3 regions of the Pectobacterium versatile genome follow, and region 1 is predicted to be linked to each of the others. Evidence: predicted binding sites of a transcription regulator. Region 1 holds the regulator's gene; each other region holds the start of a gene.

The links. Region 1 encodes PhoB, which activates phosphate uptake and scavenging genes when phosphate is short. Its sites were predicted from a motif close to CTGTCATAAAACTGNCNNAT; they were not measured.
Region 2: glpT (glycerol-3-phosphate transporter) is a predicted target of PhoB. The motif match lies at 1,074-1,093, and genes of this name have one in related genera.
Region 3: pitA (inorganic phosphate transporter PitA) is a predicted target of PhoB. The motif match lies at 1,109-1,128, and genes of this name have one in related genera.

Annotation. Positions count from the first base shown of each region.
Region 1 is NZ_CP034276.1:1,309,631-1,311,835, forward strand. Features, by position in the region: gene sbcD (exonuclease subunit SbcD) at 1-298, opposite strand, end outside; gene phoB (phosphate response regulator transcription factor PhoB) at 593-1,282, shown strand; gene phoR (phosphate regulon sensor histidine kinase PhoR) at 1,310-2,205, shown strand, end outside.
Region 2 is NZ_CP034276.1:4,587,496-4,589,700, reverse strand. Features, by position in the region: gene glpT (glycerol-3-phosphate transporter) at 1-975, opposite strand, end outside; gene glpA (anaerobic glycerol-3-phosphate dehydrogenase subunit A) at 1,290-2,205, shown strand, end outside.
Region 3 is NZ_CP034276.1:59,336-61,540, forward strand. Features, by position in the region: gene EIP93_RS00260 (BaiN/RdsA family NAD(P)/FAD-dependent oxidoreductase) at 1-922, opposite strand, end outside; gene pitA (inorganic phosphate transporter PitA) at 1,200-2,205, shown strand, end outside.

The DNA.
Region 1 (2,205 bases):
GGCAGGCCAGCAGCTCGCGGGATTCGTTTAGCATCGCGACAGAATCGTGGTTGCCGCCGAGAATAACGAGCTGGCAGCCCGTGCGCTGTAGTTCTACCACGAAGCTATAATACATTTCCCGCGCGTAGCTGGGGGGCGAGCCGTTATCAAAAATATCGCCTGCGACTATAATAGCATCGACCTGATGTTGTTCCACCTGAGCGATAAGCCAGTGCAGAAAAGCCTGATGTTCAGCAGCGCGGCTTTTGGTATAAAAATATTGCCCTAAATGCCAATCGGCGGTGTGGATAATGCGCATCGTGTTCTCTCGATATTCATGCCGCGTGGCGGTGGATGACGTTGTCATTATTTATTATGTGAAAGGGTGTGTCGTCGCCATGGTGCTTTGTCATCGTAATGCCATGATTATATATAGCAGGGACGGTGGCTGTCGCGGTGGAATCAGGAGTTTGGAAAGCGGCTCGAAAAATCGGATGTACGCGCTGTAACAATCGTGCAGAGCGGTCCGTGCGTTTTTCATAAATCTGTCATAAAACTGACGCATAATGCCTCCGCCTGCTAACAGCGACGATGATTAACGACAGGATTAACAATGGCAAAACGCATATTAGTCGTGGAAGATGAAGCACCAATTCGTGAAATGGTCTGCTTTGTACTGGAACAAAATGGTTATCAACCCGTTGAAGCTGAAGACTATGACAGCGCGGTGACGCAACTGTCGGAGCCATTCCCGGAACTGGTGTTATTGGACTGGATGCTGCCAGGCGGGTCAGGCCTGCAATTCATTAAGCATATGAAGCGCGAGGCGCTGACGCGTGATATCCCGGTGATGATGTTGACCGCGCGTGGCGAAGAAGAAGACCGCGTGCGCGGGCTTGAAGTGGGGGCGGATGATTACATTACCAAACCGTTTTCACCCAAAGAATTGGTGGCGCGTATCAAAGCCGTGATGCGCCGAATTTCACCGATGGCGGTGGAAGAAGTGATTGAAATGCGTGGCCTGAGCCTCGACCCTTCCTCTCACCGCGTGACGACCGAAGAGCACGCGTTGGACATGGGGCCGACGGAATTTAAACTGCTGCATTTCTTTATGACGCATCCTGAACGTGTTTATAGCCGGGAACAGTTGCTGAATCACGTTTGGGGCACTAACGTTTATGTTGAAGATCGTACTGTCGACGTCCATATTCGTCGCCTGCGTAAAGCGCTGGAAACCAGCGGACATGACAAAATGGTGCAAACCGTTCGGGGAACGGGCTACCGTTTTTCAACGCGTTACTGAGGTGATCGTAACCGGAGAAATATTAACGTGCTAGAACGTTTATCCTGGAAAAGGCTGGCATTGGAGCTGGCTTTTTTTTGTTTGCCCGCTTTACTGCTGGGGCTGATTTTTGGCTATCTGCCCTGGTTTCTGCTGGTCGCGGTATTAGGCCTACTGTGCTGGAATTTTTATAACCAGCTAAAACTCTCTTATTGGCTGTGGGTTGACCGCAGCATGACGCCACCGCCCGGCCGCTGGAGCTGGGAACCGCTGTTCTACGGGCTCTATCAGATGCAGTTGCGTAACCGACGTCGACGCCGTGAGCTGGCGCTCCTGATCAAACGGTTTCGCAGCGGTGCCGAATCCTTGCCTGATGCCGTGGTGATCACTACCGAAGAAGGAACGATCTTCTGGTGTAATCATCTGGCGCAGCACCTGCTGAGTTTCCGCTGGCCGGAGGATAACGGTCAGAATATCCTCAACTTATTACGCTATCCCGAATTCACGAATTACATGAAAGGACAGGATTTTAGCCGTCCTCTCACGCTACAGTTGAATAATTCTCACCATGTTGAATTCCGCGTCATGCCCTATTCCGAAGGGCAGCTACTGATGGTGGTGCGTGATATTACGCAAATGCACCAGCTTGAAGGCGCCAGACGTAACTTTTTTGCCAACGTGAGCCATGAACTGCGTACGCCGCTGACGGTGTTGCAGGGCTATCTGGAAATGATGCAGGAAGAAACGCTGGATGCGGCCCTGCGAGGGAAGGCGCTGAACACCATGCAGGAGCAGACCCGGCGCATGGATGGGCTGGTCAAACAGTTGCTGACCTTGTCCCGTATTGAGGCGGCGACGGCAATTGATCTGAATGAAAAAGTCGATATTCCATTGATGCTGCGGGTATTGCAGCGTGAAGCGCAGACGCTGAGTCAGGGGCGACA
Region 2 (2,205 bases), 1.7 Mb from region 1:
GCCTGTTGCACCACGGTTACCTTTGAAGACCTTGTCGGACATCCAGCCGCACAGCAGTGTGCCCGGAATACCTGCATATTCGTAGAAGAAATAGGCCCAGGAAGACTTATCCAGTGCGAAGTGTTTAACTTCCTTCAGGTAGGTCGGTGACCAGTCGAGGATACCGTAACGCAGCAGGTAAACGAAGACGTTGGCGATCGCGATGTACCACAGCAGTTTGTTGGGGAAAACGTACTGCATGAAGATCTGCTTAGCCGTCAGTTCTTCTTCCGCTTTTTCATTGTAATCAACCGGATAATCGTTTTTGTACTCTTCAATCGGTGGCAGACCACAGGATTGCGGCGTGTCACGCATCAGTGCAAAAGCGATCATGGCAATCAAAATGGCGGCGAAGGCCGGCATATAGAGTGCAGCTTTCCAGTCGTTGAACCAGGCCATACCCAGCAGGAACAGCAGAGGAGGAATACCACCGCCGACGTTGTGAGCACAGTTCCATACGGACACGATGCCACCACGTTCTTTCTGCGACCACCAGTGAACCATCGTACGTCCGCACGGCGGCCAACCCATACCCTGGAACCACCCGCACAGGAACAGCAGGACGAACATAATCGCAATGCTGGACGTTGCCCACGGCACGAAGCCCATGAACAGCATGACTGCACCTGACAGAATCAGACCCGCAGGCAGGAACACGCGCGGGTTAGAGCGGTCGGATATCGACCCCATGATGAATTTGGAAAAACCGTAGGCAATAGAGATACCCGATAGCGCAAAACCGAGGTCACCGCGTGAGAAGCCCTGGTCAATCAGATAAGGCATGGCGAGTGCGAAGTTTTTACGCACCAGATAGTAGGCGGCGTAGCCAAAAAAGATCCCCATGAAAATCTGCCAGCGCAGGCGGCGATAGAGCGGATCAACGTGTTCTTGCGACACGCGCGGCTGGTGGGCTGCGGGCCTAAAAATACTCAGCATAGATATCTCCAATGCGAAAAAAAACGATAGCTTTTTTGTTCTATTACGAACGTTATTGTAAGGGGATAGCGTGCAAATGAGTGTGATTCATGACGCTAATGTTACACTTTTATGAAACTGTGACGATTTTTGCGCTCATGTTAACAGAATAGGAAAATTCCACAGTGTGGTTTTAGTGACCTAAATCACACTTATTGTTTTTAAATCCCACTTTATTTTCGTTTAGTGTTCGCTTTTGCTCTTTATCAAACATTAACCCTTCTTTCTGTGTCCCAATAGCAACATGTATACCCTCCGCCTGAAGTGAGAGCAGAATGAAAAACATGGGGAACTGGCGTGAAACTGACGTGGTTGTCATCGGCGGTGGTGCGACGGGTGCGGGTACAGCACGAGACTGTGCTCTGCGCGGACTGCGCTGCCTGCTGCTTGAACGTTATGACATTGCAACCGGGGCGACCGGGCGTAATCACGGCTTATTACACAGCGGCGCCCGCTATGCGGTAACCGATGGCGAGTCTGCCCGCGAATGTATTGAAGAAAACCAGATTCTCCGGCGGATTGCTCGCCACTGTATTGAGCCTACCGACGGTCTGTTTATCACCTTGCCCGAAGACGATCTCGGCTGGCAGGCGCAGTTTATTACCGCCTGCCAGCAGGCTGGGATTCACGCTCAGGCGTTGGATCCGCAGGAAGCGCTACGGCTGGAACCGGCGGCAAACCCGGCGCTGATTGGCGCGGTGCGTGTGCCGGATGGCTCCGTCGATCCCTTTCGCCTGACGGCGGCCAACATGATTGATGCCTGCGAACACGGCGCGGAAGTGCTGACCTATCATGAGGTCATCGGGCTGATTCGTCAGGGCGACCGTATTACCGGTGTGCGCGTTTTCGACCATAAAAAAGGTGTAGAAACAGAAATCTATGCACAGGTGGTGGTCAATGCGGGCGGTATTTGGGGGCAACACATTGCGGAATATGCCGATCTGCGCGTGCGCATGTTCCCGGCAAAAGGCGCGCTACTGATTCTTGGACACCGCATCAACAACATGGTGATCAACCGCTGCCGTAAGCCGGCGGATGCCGACATTTTGGTGCCGGGCGATACCATTTCGCTGATTGGCACCACCTCGACCCACATCGATTACGATCAAATCGACAACATGCTGGTGACGCCTGCCGAGGTGGAAACGCTGATGCGGGAAGGCTCAATGCTGGCACCGACGTTGGCGAGTA
Region 3 (2,205 bases), 1.3 Mb from region 1:
TCAACGTGACGTCCGGCAGTTGCCCTAACGCTTGCAGGCATTCAACCAGACGTTTAGGCAACCACTGTGCCAGCGTGTTTTTCAGGCTTTGGTTCGGGTGAGCGGTGCGCTCGTCATTAATGAGCTGGGTGAGATTGCGGTCGGGCAGTAGATTGATGGTGACGAATTCACCGGCCTGCCAGTAGCTGGAAATCTGCAAAATAGCGGGGCCAGAGAGTCCGCGGTGCGTAAACAGGATGTTTTCACGGAACGTCACGCCGTTTTCTGCGGTGACAACGGTAGGCACGGAGACGCCGGAGAGCGTTTGCAACTGTTCGAGCAGCGGTTTGTGCAGCGTAAAGGGCACCAGCGCAGCACGAGTTGGGAGTACGTTGATACCGAACTGTGCGGCGAGCTGGTAACCGAACGGCGTCGCGCCCAGGCCGGGCATCGACAGACCGCCGCAGGCAACGACTAACGATGCGCTCTGGAATGCTGTGCCGTTGCTTAGCTGGACGGTGAACCGATCGTCTGATTTATCCACAGAGGTCACTTCACTGCGCAGACGGAGGGTGACGTTCGCCCGCTCACATTCTGTTACCAGCATGTCCACGATTTGCTGCGCGGAATCATCGCAGAATAACTGGCCGAGCGTTTTCTCGTGATAAGCGATGCGGTGGCTGTTGACCAGACTGATGAAATCCCACTGGGTATAACGCGCCAGTGCCGATTTACAAAAGTGAGGATTGTGAGACAGATAGGCCGCTGGCTCTGCATACATATTGGTAAAGTTGCAGCGTCCGCCGCCGGACATCAATATTTTCCGGCCAGCTTTCTTGCCGTTATCGAGCAGTAGAACACGCAGTCCGCGTTGTCCTGCCTGTGCCGCGCAAAACATGCCTGCTGCACCGGCACCGATGATGACAGCGTCAAACTGTTCCACAATGCATTTCTCCGATGAGTGATTTTATCTTCTTGGATTGCCACAGGCCGAAAGCCGTAGGGCGGCAAATTGTAGTGTTGGTTTTTGTTCGACACCAGCGTAACAATTTGCATATTTTAGTAAAAATATATAATTATTTGATTTTTATTGATTAAGTGGTTCATCCACCGATCGTCGTCACATATTAAGTCAAAAAAATGTCATATTTCGCTTTTCCCGACCCCTGCTTGTCGCCGATAATGCGCCGCGTTCATGACCACTAAATGGCCTAACGTTTATGCTACATTTATTTGCCGGTTTGGATTACTACACCGGCCTGATGTTGATACTGGCTTTGTTGTTTGTACTAATGTATGAAGCCATTAACGGTTTTCACGATACTGCGAATGCCGTTGCCACTGTTATTTATACCCGAGCCATGCGCGCCGAGTTTGCCGTTGTTATGGCGGGTGTCTTTAATTTCTTTGGTGTGTTGCTGGGCGGCCTGAGCGTGGCCTATGCAATTGTTCACCTCCTCCCCACGGATTTATTGCTGAACGTGAGTTCGGCGCACGGTCTGGCCATGGTCTTTTCCATGCTACTGGCTGCCATTATCTGGAACCTGGGTACCTGGTACTTCGGTATTCCTGCCTCTAGTTCTCACACGCTGATCGGCTCCATTATCGGTATTGGTTTGACCAACGCGCTGTTGACGGATACTTCCGTCGTGGATGCGTTGAACGTGCCGAAAATGATCAGCATTTTCCTGTCTCTGCTGCTCTCGCCGATTGTGGGGATGGTGGTGGCAGGCCTGCTGGTGCTGGTGTTGCGTCGGTTCTGGAACGACAGTAAAAAACGCAAGCGCGTGCATCTGACGCCTGTCGATCGCGAAAAGCAGGACGGCAAACGTAAGCCGCCGTTCTGGACGCGTACCGCGCTGATTTTATCGGCGATTGGTGTGAGCTTCTCTCACGGTGCAAACGACGGTCAGAAAGGTATCGGCTTGATTATGCTGGTGCTGATTGGCGTCGCGCCAGCCGGGTTTATTGTCAACATGAACGCGTCTGGCTATGACATTAGCCGTACCCGTGATGCCGTTGTCAATTTGCAGGAATACTACAAGCAGCACGGCGACGCGTTGGCGCACGTTATCGACCTGTCTCCGCCAGTGATTTCTACGCCAGAAAGCACGATTCCTGGCAACGGTCAGAAAGAGTTCCACTGTGACAGCTCACGCGTGATGATTGCGATTGACCGTACACAGGGCCTGCTGAATAACCTGAAAAGTTACGATCAGTTGAACC